Regions from separate parts of the Bacillus basilensis genome, predicted to be linked through region 1. Evidence: riboswitches for the same ligand, from Rfam matches in the RefSeq annotation. Region 1 holds a riboswitch; each other region holds the start of a gene.
What was found. Region 1 has a riboswitch for S-adenosylmethionine ahead of mtnK (S-methyl-5-thioribose kinase). Riboswitches for the same ligand answer to the same signal wherever they lie in the genome.
Positions count from the first base shown of each region.

Region 2: another riboswitch for S-adenosylmethionine. It lies ahead of metK (methionine adenosyltransferase); the one in region 1 lies ahead of mtnK (S-methyl-5-thioribose kinase).
Region 3: another riboswitch for S-adenosylmethionine. It lies ahead of ACQVV1_RS25745 (cyclase family protein); the one in region 1 lies ahead of mtnK (S-methyl-5-thioribose kinase).
Region 4: another riboswitch for S-adenosylmethionine. It lies ahead of ACQVV1_RS21275 (bifunctional O-acetylhomoserine aminocarboxypropyltransferase/cysteine synthase); the one in region 1 lies ahead of mtnK (S-methyl-5-thioribose kinase).

Region 1 is NZ_JBNTQO010000002.1:279,623-283,401, reverse strand. It holds gene mtnA (S-methyl-5-thioribose-1-phosphate isomerase) at 1-997, opposite strand, end outside; gene mtnK (S-methyl-5-thioribose kinase) at 994-2,175, opposite strand; SAM riboswitch class I at 2,267-2,405, opposite strand; gene ACQVV1_RS04930 (carbon-nitrogen family hydrolase) at 2,477-3,340, opposite strand; gene ACQVV1_RS04925 (pyridoxal phosphate-dependent aminotransferase) at 3,355-3,779, shown strand, end outside.
Region 2 is NZ_JBNTQO010000014.1:28,876-32,654, reverse strand. It holds gene pckA (phosphoenolpyruvate carboxykinase (ATP)) at 1-780, opposite strand, end outside; SAM riboswitch class I at 1,009-1,130, shown strand; gene metK (methionine adenosyltransferase) at 1,298-2,497, shown strand; gene ACQVV1_RS21675 (hypothetical protein) at 2,538-2,717, opposite strand; gene ACQVV1_RS21670 (hypothetical protein) at 2,724-2,903, opposite strand; gene ACQVV1_RS21665 (MogA/MoaB family molybdenum cofactor biosynthesis protein) at 3,156-3,665, shown strand; gene ACQVV1_RS21660 (molybdenum cofactor guanylyltransferase) at 3,662-3,779, shown strand, end outside.
Region 3 is NZ_JBNTQO010000021.1:425-4,203, reverse strand. It holds partial or broken gene ACQVV1_RS25755 (ATP-binding protein) at 19-512, shown strand; gene ACQVV1_RS25750 (hypothetical protein) at 727-1,107, shown strand; gene ACQVV1_RS25745 (cyclase family protein) at 1,135-1,767, opposite strand; SAM riboswitch class I at 1,851-1,963, opposite strand; gene ACQVV1_RS25740 (PRK06851 family protein) at 2,113-3,222, shown strand; gene ACQVV1_RS25735 (nucleotidyltransferase domain-containing protein) at 3,345-3,779, shown strand, end outside.
Region 4 is NZ_JBNTQO010000013.1:93,144-96,922, forward strand. It holds gene ACQVV1_RS21265 (YjjG family noncanonical pyrimidine nucleotidase) at 1-98, shown strand, start outside; gene ACQVV1_RS21270 (chloride channel protein) at 142-1,371, opposite strand; SAM riboswitch class I at 1,691-1,795, shown strand; gene ACQVV1_RS21275 (bifunctional O-acetylhomoserine aminocarboxypropyltransferase/cysteine synthase) at 1,889-3,187, shown strand; gene metA (homoserine O-acetyltransferase MetA) at 3,171-3,779, shown strand, end outside.

The sequences.
Region 1 (3,779 bases):
CTTTCTCAGTAACGATACCTGTAATTAATTCATTCGGTGTTACGTCAAATGCAGGATTATAAACATCAGTTCCAATTGGTGCCACTTGTTTGCCAAAAATTTTCGTAACTTCTGTCTCGTCTCTTTCTTCAATAACAATTTCAGATCCTGTTTGTTTCGTAATATCAAATGTAGATAACGGAGCTGCAACGTAAAATGGGATATCAAAATACTTTGCTAATATAGCTAAATTCATTGTTCCGATTTTATTTGCTGTATCTCCATTTGCAACAATTCGGTCCGCACCCACAATAATCGCATTTATTTCTTTCATTTGAATAGCATGAGCTGCCGTATTATCTGTAATAAGTGTTACATCAATATCTGCCTGTTTTAATTCCCAAGTTGTTAAACGTCCGCCTTGTAAAACTGGTCTTGTTTCACACGCATACGCATGTAAACGTATACCTTTTTCTTTCCCAATATAAAACGGTGCTAATGCAGTACCATATTTAGCAGTTGCGATACTGCCAGCGTTACAAATTGTTAAAATGTTATCACCGTCTTTAAAACATGTTAAGGCATGTTCTCCAATACTCCGGCATACCGCTTCATCTTCTTGCTGAATGAGAAGCGCTTCTTCTTCTAATATTTTTTGTGCTTCTTTTATTGTAGTAATGTCTCGAATAGATTCTCTCATACGATCAATTGCCCAAAATAAATTGACTGCTGTCGGGCGTGACGTTCCTAAATAATTACAATCTCTATTAAACTTCTTTTGAAATTCTTCAATATGTAAAGTAGTATATTTTTTTGATGCAAGCGCCAAGCCAAATGCAGCTACAATTCCAATTGCAGGTGCTCCTCGTACTTCTAGCATGACAATGCTTTTCCATACCTCTTCAATCGTCGTTAATGTTTTATATTCTGTGCTATGCGGCAACTTTGTTTGATTTAATACTGCAATAGCATCCCCTTTCCAACTGACAGACCTCGGAATAGTAACAATTGTACTCATGCTTTTATCCCTCCAGAAACCGTCTGTTGAAATAGTGTTCGGAACAGTTGAATATCAGCACTCTTAGATTCATACTTTATTAGTTCTTTACCTAAGGATAGCGCTTGTTTCTTAGCTTGAATTCTCGCTTCTTTATTTGCTATTTCATCTAAATCTGCTACATGAGCTAAGCCAATTGTTCTACGAATTATTTCACATCCCGCAAATCCGACAGCATCCGTAAAAATATTTTGCAAAATAATTGGTAGCCATTGCTTTTCTTTCGTATATACCTCTACACCTTCTCCAATCCATAACCTCGTAAAAGTTTCTACAAAATAACTCCACGTCTTCTCTATATGGAAAAATAGTACCCTTCTCTGTTCTTCTTCTCTAGATAAAGCATTCAATAATAGATTTGCAATAAATTGACCGATGTCAAACCCAAATGGACCGTACGTTGCAAATTCTGGATCAATTACTTTCGTTTCAGAAGGTGATGAAAAAATACTTCCAGTATGTAAATCTCCATGAATGAGTGCCTCTTTTCTCGTTAAAAATTTATATTTATACTGAGCCACTTTTAGTTTGATCGTTTTATCACTCCATAGTTCATCTACAGCTAGCTGCAAATCTGGCTCATAATCATTTGTATCATAATGGCCAAACGGATCTGTAAACACTAAATCTTCTGTAATTTTGCAAAGGTCTGAGTTTACAAATGTACCTTCTAGTACCCTTTTCTCTTCTGACTCTAACCCGAAATCTGAAGTATAAAATAAAACATGCGCTAGAAAACGACCGATATGTTGGGATAAAAGTGGATACTCTTCTCCATCTATTAATCCTTTTCTTGTAATTGTTAGTCTTGATAAGTCTTCTATTACTGTTACTGCTAACTCTTCATCATGACTGTGCACTACTGGAACATAATCCGGTACATACTTCGCAAAAATTTGTAATGCCTTGCTTTCAATCGTCGCTCTTTTTATAGATAACGGCCAGCTCTCACCAACTACTTTTGCATATGGCAGTGCCTGTTTTATTATAATAGACTTCTCTCCATCATCTAATTTGAACACGTAATTTAAATTTCCATCTCCAATTTCATGACAAACAACATTTGCTTTCTTTTCAAAATAACCGTGTTCTTTCGCATATTGTATAGCTGTTGTTTCAGTTAATGAATAATATCCCATCGTCTTCTCCCCCTTTTTTAAATTCAGAGGTTTTTCTGACGTAGAAAAACCTCTTTCCACTAAGAAAGAGGTTTGAAGTTTATCTTCTCCCCTCTTATCTGCCAGAAAGTTTTACTTTCTGCTGGAATTAGCACCGTGCCTTTTGGCGTAAACGCCCCATTTCACAATGGTATTACGGTCGGTTGCTGGGCTTCATCGGGCCAAATCCCTCCACCTGCTCTTGATAAGAGTTGTATAATTTTTTGAATTTTTAACTTTATGTTGAAGACTATACCAAGAATAAAAATCACTTGTCAACATTTTATTTGTATAATTCTGGACGACGATCTGCAAAAACTGGAATTCCTTTGCGTACTTCTTTAATTTTCTCGAATGTAAGTTCTCCAAATAAAATTGATTCTTCTTCATTCGCTTCTACAACAACTTCGCCCCAAGGATCGACAATTAAAGAATGACCAGCAAACTCATTATTCGGATCTTTTCCTGCCCTATTACATGCAACAACATAACACTGATTTTCAACTGCTCTTGCTTGCAATAACAAACGCCAATGTGCTAAACGAACTAATGGCCATTCTGCTACAACAAATAAAACTTTTGCACCTTTAGCAGTATGAACGCGCATCCACTCTGGAAAACGAATGTCATAACAAATTGTGCCGGCACACTCTACATCATCTAACTTAAATTCACCTGTACTATTTCCAGCGATTAAATATTTATGTTCATCCATAAGCTGAAATAAATGTACTTTACTATATTCATTGACTAGTTCTCCTTTATTAGTTACAACATACATTGTATTTGTAACACCTTGTTCTGTTTGCTTTGCTATAGAACCACCAACAATATGTACACCATATTGTTTCGACCATTCTATCAACTTTTCTTTCGTTTCCAATCCATCCCTATCTGCAATTTCAGAAAGTCTCATTAAATCATAACCTGTTGTCCATAGTTCTGGTAAGACGATAACATCTGGTCTTTCCTTCATTGCTTCGCTTATTTTATTTTTAGCATTCTCAATATTTTTTTCTACATCTCCAAAGACAATATCCATTTGAATACATGCGACTTTCATTTTTTCAGCCCCATTCTCATTTTTTTCTTTACAAAATACTGGAAAGATTATATCATTTGTCACTAGAATTGTAACAACTTTCAAAAGAGGTGGAAAGTATGAAATTATTTCAACCTTCTGAGATAGTAACATCATTGCCAACACAATTTTTTGCTTCACTTGTTGCAAAAGTTAATAAAGTCGTTGCAGCTGGTCACGATGTTATTAATCTAGGTCAAGGTAATCCAGATCAACCAACGCCGCAGCATATCGTAAAAGCTTTACAAGATGCTGCAGAAAAGACCATTCATCATAAATATCCGCCATTTCGCGGACATGAAAGTTTAAAAGAAGCCGTGGCAACATTCTATCAACGTGAATATGATGTAGTAGTAAATCCAAAAACTGAAGTTGCTATTTTGTTTGGTGGAAAGGCTGGATTAGTAGAATTACCAGTTTGTTTTACAAACCCTGGTGATTCTATTCTCGTTCCCGATCCAGGCTATCCAGATTATTTATCAGGAGTTGCTTTAGCAAAAGCACA
Region 2 (3,779 bases), on a different contig from region 1:
ATCAGACCAACCATGCTCATCATCACCGATTAATTTGCGGTTTGGATCAGCAGATAATGTTGTTTTACCTGTTCCAGATAAACCGAAGAATAGTGCTACGTCACCTTCTTCACCTACGTTTGCAGAGCAATGCATAGAAAGAATATCTTGTTCAGGTAGTAAGAAGTTCATAATAGAGAAGATTGATTTTTTCATTTCTCCAGCGTATTCTGTACCACCAATTAGTACGATACGTTTTTCGAATGAAACCATAATGAATGCTTCAGAGTTTGTACCGTCAACAGCTGGATCAGCTTTGAAATTCGGCGCAGAAACAATTGTGAACTCTGATTCATGAGTTGTTAATTCTTCTTCAGTTGGACGAATGAATAATTGATGTACAAATAAATTGTGCCATGCATATTCGTTAATAACTTGAATTGGTAGGCGGTAATTGCGGTCAGCGCCTGCAAATCCATTGAAGACGAATAACTCTTCTTTTTCTTTTAAGTATTCTAAAACTTTAGTATATAATTTATTAAAATGTTCTTCAGAAATCGGTTGATTCACAGCTCCCCAAGCAATTTTGTCAGCAACCGATGCTTCTTTCACAATAAATTTATCTTTAGGAGAACGTCCTGTATATTTTCCTGTTGAAGCAGAAACGGCACCAGTCGAAGTTAATTTCCCTTCATTTCGCATTAATACTTTTTCCACTAATTGCGGAACACTTAGTTGAATCTGTGCATTGCTTCCGTTCAATAATTCGTGTAAACCAATTTGGACATTCACAGTACTCATATTTATATACCATCCTTTTCATTTAATGAAATATTTCTCGTAATCCCCAACAAGAGTATAACACAATTATATAAATAATGTATACTATTTATTTCTTTTTGTTTGTGTGAATACATTATTTCCTTATTAATATTTCATTTTAGGCGCATTGAGAAAAACTTTCAGGAAAATGTGAATATTAATTGACAAATGAATATCATTTCTTTAGTATAGGTTGGGACGGATACTCTCTTATCCCGAGCTGGCGGAGGGACAGGCCCGATGAAGCCCAGCAACCTCACTTGTAGTGGTAAATACAGGTGAATAGGTGCTAAAACCTGTGCGAGGCTACAGGTCTCGAACGATAAGAGCGAAGGGCAAAAAGCAGTATGCAAGTAGCAAATTAAACCTTTCCTCTATGTAAAGTAGGAAAGGTTTTTCTGTATGCTTGTGGGAGAATAAATGTATGTCGCAGTTTGTGGCAAATTAAGGATGAGTTCCGTACAATATATACAATTACTGTAGGGAGGTTTACCACATGACAAAAAAACGTCATCTGTTCACATCTGAGTCTGTAACTGAAGGACATCCAGATAAAATTTGTGACCAAATTTCTGATTCAATTTTAGATGCGATCTTATCAAAAGACGCAAATGCACGTGTAGCTTGTGAAACAACTGTAACAACTGGTTTAGTATTGGTAGCGGGGGAAATTACGACTTCTACTTACGTAGATATTCCAAAAATCGTTCGTGAAACAATTCAAGGCATTGGTTACACACGCGCAAAATACGGATTCGATGCAGAAACTTGTGCAGTTTTAACATCTATCGATGAGCAATCTGCTGACATCGCTATGGGTGTTGACCAAGCGCTAGAAGCACGCGAAGGTCAAATGACTGACGCTGAGATTGAGGCAATTGGTGCAGGAGACCAAGGTTTAATGTTTGGTTTCGCATGTAATGAGACACAAGAATTAATGCCACTTCCAATCTCGCTTGCTCACAAATTAGCTCGCCGTTTAACTGAAGTACGTAAAGATGATACATTATCATACTTACGTCCGGATGGAAAAACGCAAGTTACAGTTGAGTATGATGAAAATGGTAAACCTGTACGTGTAGATACAATTGTAATTTCTACACAGCATCATCCAGATGTTACATGGGAAGAAATCGATCGCGATTTAAAAGAGCATGTAATTAAGACTGTAGTTCCAGCAGAATTAATGGATGGAGAAACGAAATTCTTCATTAACCCAACTGGTCGCTTCGTAATTGGTGGACCACAAGGTGATGCTGGTTTAACAGGACGTAAAATCATCGTTGATACTTACGGTGGATACGCTCGCCACGGTGGTGGTGCATTCTCTGGTAAAGATGCAACAAAAGTTGACCGCTCTGCAGCATATGCGGCTCGTTATGTTGCGAAAAACATCGTAGCAGCTGGTCTTGCTGATAAAGCAGAAGTACAACTTGCATACGCAATCGGTGTAGCACAACCAGTATCAATTTCAGTTGATACATTCGGCACTGGTAAAGTATCTGAAGACGTACTAGTAGAACTAGTTCGTAACAACTTCGATCTTCGCCCAGCTGGTATTATTAAAATGCTAGACTTACGTCGCCCAATTTACAAACAAACAGCAGCTTACGGCCACTTCGGACGTACTGATGTAGATCTATCATGGGAACGTACAGACAAAGCTGCAGCTTTAAAAGAGCAAGCTGGTCTATAATATATGAAAAAAAGCTTTGCGCAGTGAGCGCAAAGCTTTTTTATTTCGTTTTACTTATAATTTGAATGCATGAACTGCAATACACTTCGCCTTCTAGTTCAATATACTTTTTTATATTCGTCATGCCATTTGCCAGAAATGGCATATGAATCCAAGCTTTTTCATATGTTTTTATTTCTTTTTGGCATGATTTACAAACAGTTGGCTTTTTTTGAAACATGTGAAATTAACCTTTCATTTGACGTGCTTTTCCTGCGCAAAATGCACTGCTCAGTAAAAATAGCGTTGCGAATATAATGCTTACTAATGTAGCGTATGGGATTGCGCCTTTTAGAGAAAAACCGACAGTGATGGAAGCAACAAATAAGAGGATGAATGTTGTTGTTAATTTTTTATATAGTTCCATAATATGTAGACCTCCGATTTATTTGGTAGTGCAATTTTAAAAACTGAATTCTACTATGTAGAAAATATAAGAAAAGTTAAAGGTTAGCTAATGATGTGAAGTCTAGGGGGATAAGAAAGAATGTTTTTTATTTTCCTTTTTGTGGATTAGTATACTTATATTGTATCATGATGCATCATCGGCTTCATACATAATTGTGTAAAGATATGTATGATAAAATGAAGAAAAGTCTTTAAGAAAGGAAGAGGAAAAATGAGTGTCAATGAACATAAAAAACAAGCTCCAAAAGAAGTGCGATGTAAGATCGTGACGATTTCTGATACACGTACGGAAGAGACAGATAAGAGTGGACAATTATTACATGAATTGTTAAAAGAAGCAGGACATACAGTGACTTCTTATGAAATTGTAAAAGATGATAAAGAGAGTATTCAGCAAGCAGTGTTAGCTGGTTATCATAGGGAAGACGTAGATGTTGTATTAACAAATGGTGGTACTGGTATTACGAAACGTGATGTCACAATTGAAGCCGTATCAGCGCTATTAGATAAAGAAATTGTCGGATTTGGTGAGTTGTTCCGCATGATTAGTTATTTAGAAGATATCGGAAGTAGTGCAATGTTAAGTAGAGCGATCGGCGGCACAATTGGGCGAAAAGTTGTCTTTTCAATGCCAGGGTCTAGCGGAGCAGTTCGCCTTGCGATGAATAAGCTAATTTTACCAGAATTAGGTCATATTACATTTGAGCTGTATCGCCAATGAGTAAATGGGCTGGAATTGTATTAGCGGGCGGTATGTCGAGTAGATTCGGTGAGCCGAAAGCGTTAGCGAGCTGGCAAGGGAGTACGTTTATTGAGCATATTTTGAAAGTGATGA
Region 3 (3,779 bases), on a different contig from region 1:
TATGAGGAAAAAGAAGCCTTAAAAGTATTTGAAAGAATTAACGGGTTTGTTAGTGAATTGATGTTATTAGGAAAATCGAAATCAACGAATTATGAATGGCGTAATATACGGGAAATCCTTTTATATGTTGTACAGCTAATGGAAAGTTATGCAGCACGATATAGAGTGAAATTTCATATGCGAGTAGATGGAAATCTACCTGTTATAAATGGTGATGATAAACAATTAAAACAAGTGTTATTAAAAATGGAATAGAATCAATGCCAGCAGGTGGAGATATTCATATTCGTGCATATCAAAAAACTGAAAGGCATTTGTGTATTTCTGTTGAAGATCAAGGTTTTGGTATAGAGAAGGTTGGAAAAGCTATTTACACAACAAAGGAGAATGGTACGGGACGAATTGGGTTGATGATCACATATAAAATTATTAAGGAACATCAAGGAAGTACTGCGATTCAAAGTAGCGTGGGGATAGGAACGAAAGTGGAGATTTTTTTACCGATAGTATAATGTGCTAGAAGAAAATATTTTTCAGAAAAGTGTTCTTGTTGTGTAAATATAAACATTTTATAAAATGTTTCAAGAAGGGTTTTTTTTATAAAATACTTCGTTTATAATGGAGGAAAATATCGACATGAGATTTGTTATTCATGTAACGGTTACGGTAGTAAGGGGTGCACGCGCATCCTTTTTTCTATGCAGATATGATGAAAGGGGTGGTATGATGGAATTAACATTAAATTCGACTGTATGCTTGCACACGATTCAATTTCGAAAAGAGCAAAAGAATTATATTGTAAAAGATACAATTACAGGAGAAAAATATGAAATGCCGCCACTTTGGATTGATGCATTGGCAATGATGCGTGACGGTTTTTTATTGGGGGAAATTGAGGAGAAATTGAAAGAAGAGTATCCAGCCGAAGAAATAAATATGTTAGCATTTACGAGGCAACTGTTAGAGCTAGAGCTTGTCGATATGGTAGATGGGGAAGAAATAGCTTGTACAAAGAAGAAAGAGAAAGATTATTTAGCTTGGGTACGTCCTCGTGTCGAGCAATTCTTTCTTAATTTAAATAAAAAATATAGAAGCAAAGGTCAATGATGACCTTTGCTTTTTTGTATAATTTGTTTAAAAAATAACAGCGAATGCTCTTGCAAAAGCACCGTCACTATCTTTAATTTTTAAAGGTGCAGCAGAGAAAAAGAAACGTTCCGTGTTAATGGCATCTAAGTTTGTTAAGTTTTCAATTAAATAAATATTATTCCCAAGTAGTATATGATGAATCGGTGATGTTTCTGTCGTTACCTCATCAGGAGAAATGAAATCTAAACCGACAGATTTTATTTTTAATTGAACTAGTTCTTCAGCTAATTCTTCAGAAAGATAAAAAGCTTCTTTCTCATACGCATCTGTATTCCATTTAGTAGATAGATTGGAATGGAAAATAACAATATCGCCTTCTTGTATATCAACATCATCCAGTACTTCCTTACGTAACTTTCTCTCTTGAATATGGGTTACATCGATAAGAACGGCTTCGCCTACAAATTGATCAAGGGGTAATTGATCGATGGTCGTTGCGCCTGAAATGAAATGCGCAGGAGCATCACAATGCGTACCAACATGAACGACAGAATGAAAATCTGTAACTTGATAGCCTGTCTCTTCAACGCTTGTAATGGCTTCTAGATTGATTTTTGGTGTTCCAGGGAATTGAGACATATTGTTTTCAAATGTTTGTGATAGGTCAATTACTCTCACTTTAAATACCTCCAATATACGTTTTAAAATATAAAAAACCCATCCTTCATAATCAAGAAAGATGAGCTTTACATACTAGTTGAGTCTTATCTTCCAAAATGCAATGCATTTTGCAGGAATTAGCACCTATTCAGTTTGTATAAACTGAGGTTGCTGGGCTTCAAAGGGCCGGTCCCTCTGCCTCTCTTGATAAAGGTATATTCAATTTAAAATTCGGAATTTTCATGATAATAAAATTGTAATTCATTTCCTTTTTTTCTGCAATGCAAAATAGGTATTCACCCAAATAAAGTTGCTCGCATATTATAGCTTATGTAAATAGAATGCTGCGAAGGAGTGAGTGCAGTGACAGGAAATGTATTGAATTATTATGCTGGTGGAAATACAGCTAGAGGATTTCATAATTTATACGAAGAGAATTTAAAAGGGCTAAACAGGTTATTTATTTTAAAGGGTGGCCCTGGAACGGGGAAATCTTCTTTAATTAAGGCAATAGGTCGTGAATGGGTTGAAAAAGGATATGGTATTGAATTTTTACACTGTTCTTCTGATAACAAATCGGTTGACGGTGTAATTATCCCGAAGTTAAAAGTAGGAATTGTTGATGGAACATCACCGCATGTGATTGAGCCGAAAATGCCAGGAGTCGTCGAGGAATATATCAATTTAGGGGTTGCTTGGGACTCAGATAAATTAAGAAAGCAAAAGGTGGAAATTGAACGATTTGTTTCAGAAGCAAGCAAAGCTTTTCAAACAGCGTACGCTTGTTTTAACGAGGCATTAGTTATACATGATGAGTGGGAGAAAATATATATTAATAATATTGATTTTAATAAAGCAAATGAACTAACAGATCAGCTGATTCAGAAATTGTTTACAGATAAAGGCGGGAAACAATCTCTTGTGAAACATCGCTTTTTAGGAGCAGCTACACCGAAAGGAGCAGTTGATTTTGTTCCTAATTTAACAGAAGGATTACCACATCGTTATTTTATAAAAGGGCGCCCAGGCTCTGGGAAATCAACAATGCTCAAAAAATTAGCTAAAGCGGCAGAAGAAAAAGGATTTGAAGTTGAAGTATATCATTGTGGATTTGATCCAAATAGTCTTGATATGGTTATCGTAAGAGAATTAGGGTTTGCAATTTTTGATAGCACCGCACCACATGAATATTTTCCAAGTCGCGAAGGTGATGAGATTATAGATATGTATGCCCTGATTGTGACACCAGGGACAGATGAGAAGTATGCGGCAGAAATTCGAGACGTGTCGATTCAATATAAAGCAAAAATGAATGAGGCAATGTCTTTCTTAGCGAAAGCAAAATCGGTTCGTGATAAATTAGAACGAATTTATATTGCTGCTATGGATTTTTCAAAAGTAGACGCATATAAAGAGGAGATTCAAAAAGAGTTTGAACGAATTGCGGTTAGTGTAACAGAAAAGAACAAATAAAAAAATGAGGAATTTTGACAGGCTGTCGGGAATTTTCTGACAGCTATTTTAGTATGTAGTAAACTTAGTAGTATATTTGTCGAATTTCCAAGGAAATAATCAAAAAATGGAGAGGGTATGAAATGAGAGAGAAAATTAGGACAGAGTTAGAAAGAATTGAAAAAGAGAATGATGTAAAAATTTTATTTGCGGTGGAATCCGGGAGCCGTGCTTGGGGATTTCCATCGAAAGATAGTGATTATGATGTTAGGTTCGTTTATATACACCCTGTAGAATGGTATTTATCAATTCAGGATAAACGTGATGTAATTGAATATCCGATTAGTGATGATTTAGATATAAGCGGATGGGATATTAAAAAGGCGTTACAACTATTCGCAAAGTCGAATCCAGCATTACTGGAATGGATTCGATCACCAATTTTTTACTCGAAAAACTCTAATTTTCCAGAACAGCTTCAGCAAATGAGTGAAAAGAATTTTGATCCAAAAGCAACGATATATCATTATTTACATATGGCTTCGAAAAATTATCGTGAATTTTTGCAAGGTGAGAAT
Region 4 (3,779 bases), on a different contig from region 1:
TTAATCCAGAAAAGAAATCAAATAATAGCGAGATTGTGCCGACATATGAAGTGCAAAATTTTGAAGAGTTATATGCAATATTGAAGCAGCATGTGTAATGAAAATGGGCAGTGGAACTTTTGTCCCTACTGCCTATTTGTATTAGCTTGTAGTTTCGTTGTTTTTAGGAAGTGGAAATGCATTACCAATCGCTGCCGCTCCAAGCATAGGTAATAGTAAGTTGAGCGGGAAAAACATGAGTAATAGTAGTGTTATAGCAATTGGTTTTCTTAATGCATAGCTTGAAATTGCTGTTGTGACAATGGCTACCGAAGCAATTGGATCTATAGGGATAATGGAAGCTATAGCATATCCGATACTAGATCCAGCGAAGATAATTGGGAAAATGTGTCCGCCACGCCAACCTGTATTTAAACAAACGGCAGTAATACATAATTTTAAAACCCCTGAAAGAAGTAGTACCCAGAAGGATAAATGGCTCCATTCAACGACTAAATCTTTTAATTGATGTTCTCCGGAGAATAATGTGTATGGGAGAAAAGTTCCTGCAACCCCTAATAAAATACCACCGATAATTCCAAGGGTAAGTTTGTATTCCCTAAAAGGATGAATGAATTTCTCTAATGTGAATTCTAATTTAAAATAAAAGAATCCAACTATAGCACCAATACTAGCAAGTGGTAGAAAGGCAATCCATTCATTAAGAGAAAGGGAACCTTCCCCAAAATCAACGATAAAGGATCCACGATTATCAAATTTACTAAGTAATAAATAAATGGAAAAACCAGCGAAAGTAGTAGCTAAATATACAATTGCTTTTTTTCCTTTAGAAAATTCATTAATTTGTTCACCCTCATTTTCATTTGGAGCTAAATAACCGAATAATGGCGCGTTAAAAATTACACTTAAAGTAGCACCAATTCCAACCTCTGTTATTTCATTCATTCCTTTTAAGGCGAATGTAAAGCGATCCCCTACCCATGTACAAAGTCCACCGATAATGCCAACAAGTGCTGCTTCGGGACCTAAGCTAGCCCCAAATATTAAAACGATAATCGCAGTTAAAGTAGCTTTATGTACAAAACGGTATTCAATTCTACCTGTTTTTTTATATTCACCCATTACTTCCGGCATAAGACGTGGATATGTGCCGAAGTATTTTTGGGTTAAGCCAACGAGAATACCGCCGATAGTTGTTATACAAATGGTGTAATACGGGGGAGAAGATAAGATAGTAGGTAAGTATCCCCAAATAAAGTGAATGCCGATATTTATTGTAACTAAAAATAACCAGACTGTTGCTCCTACTATAGAGCCTAAAATAATGCCGTATAGGACGAGTATAAAGTGCATGTCCTTTGTGCGTGTCATGTTCTACCTCCGTTATGTAAGTTTTAATGTGGAAAGAATTAAATATACTACTGTGAAATGAAATGAATATGTATAGTATCTTTTTGAGAGGTTGGCTTATTCAATATATTGAGGTCTCGTCAGAATTTGGAATGTATACAGTTAAACTACTTATTTAATTCTATGTATTAATAGGGGATTTTAAAAGGTCTTTTTCGAATTAATATGGAATATATTTCTTTTGTTATGTGTATCAAATTCTTTGTTGTTAATTTAGAACATTCAGAAAAACTAATTGACATTAGGAAATTATTGCTATAAAATCAACGGTAATTGCATAGTCTTATCAAGAAAAGGTGGAGGGACAGGCCCGATGAAACCTTGGCAACAGCCGTATAACGGAATTGTGCCAAATCCTGCAGGTAATAATCCTGAAAGATAAGAAAGAGCCTTTAGAGCGTGTTTTCAAACTGCTCCTTTCTTGTTTTCAGGAAAGGGGCAGTTTTTTATTTTGTATAAGAAGAAAGGAGAATGAGAGATGGGAGAATCATGGGGAAAAGGAACAATTTGTGTGCAAGGTGGCTATACGCCAAAGAATGGTGAACCGCGTGTTTTACCGCTTTATCAAAGTACAACGTATAAATATGATACTTCGGATGATTTAGCAGCACTATTTAATTTAGAGGCAGAAGGATATATCTATACGCGTATTGGCAACCCTACTTTAGCAGCATTTGAGCAGAAGTTATCAGATTTAGAAGGCGGTGTAGGAGCTGTTGCAACGGCCTCTGGGCAGGCTGCTATTATGCTCGCTGTTTTAAATATTTGTAGTAGCGGAGACCACTTGCTTTGTTCTTCCACAGTTTATGGCGGGACGTTTAATTTATTTGGGGTGAGTTTGCGTAAACTTGGTATTGATGTTACGTTCTTTAATCCAAATTTAACAGCTGATGAAATTGTGGCCCTTGCTAATGATCAGACGAAACTCGTTTATGCGGAATCGCTAGGAAATCCAGCGATGAACGTTTTAAATTTCAAAGAATTTTCAGATGCAGCCAAAGAATTGGAAGTACCTTTTATTGTGGATAATACATTAGCCACTCCTTATTTATGCCAAGCATTTGAACATGGAGCAAATATTATCGTTCATTCTACGACGAAATATATTGATGGTCATGCAAGTTCTTTAGGTGGCATTGTCATTGACGGAGGGAACTTCGATTGGACAAATGGGAAATATCCTGAACTTGTTGAACCGGATCCAAGTTATCACGGCGTAAGTTACGTTCAAAATTTTGGTGCAGCAGCTTATATTGTGAAGGCACGTGTTCAATTATTAAGAGACTACGGAAACTGTATGAGCCCATTCAATGCGTATATTAGCAATATCGGCTTAGAAACATTGCATTTACGAATGGAGCGTCATAGTGAAAATGCTCTCGCAGTTGCTAAGTGGCTTGTTGATCATGAACGTATTGAATGGGTGAATTATCCGGGATTAGATAGTAATGAAAATTACTCGTTAGCACAAAAGTATTTGAACAAAGGTGCTAGTGGTGTTTTAACATTCGGTATTAAGGGAGGATTAGAAGCAGCGAAAGAATTTATCGCAAATGTAAAACTAGCAACTCTCGTAACGCATGTAGCTGATGCACGAACTTGCGTCATACATCCTGCTAGTACAACGCATAGACAATTAAGTGCTGAAGATCAGCGTTTAGCTGGTGTTACATCAGATTTAATTCGTTTATCGGTTGGTATAGAAGATGTTTCTGATATTATTGCAGATTTAGAAGCAGCGCTAGTCGGAGGCAAAGAACATGCCGATCATAATTGATAAAGATTTACCAGCTCGCAAAGTATTGCAGGAGGAGAATATTTTTGTAATGACGAAGGAGCGAGCAGAAACACAAGATATCCGGGCATTGAAAATTGCTATATTAAATTTAATGCCTACAAAGCAAGAAACAGAAGCGCAATTACTTCGTTTAATTGGTAATACACCGCTGCAATTAGATGTTCATTTACTTCATATGGAATCGCATTTGTCTCGTAATGTAGCACAGGAACATTTAACGAGTTTCTATAAAACATTCCGTGATATTGAGAATGAAAAATTTGATGGGCTTATTATTACGGGGGCGCCAGTAGAGACTCTTTCTTTTGAAGAGGTAGATTATTGGGAAGAGCTTGGGCGTATTATGGAGTACTCAAAAACGAATGTAACATCTACGCTTCATATTTGCTGGGGGGCACAGGCTGGTTTGTATCATCATTATGGCGTTCCAAAGTATCCTCTTAAGGAAAAAATGTTTGGTGTATTTGAACATGAGGTCCTTGAACAACATGTGAAATTGTTACACGGCTTTGATGAGTTGTTTTTTGCTCCGCACTCTCGTCATACAGAAGTACGAGAGAGTGATATTAGA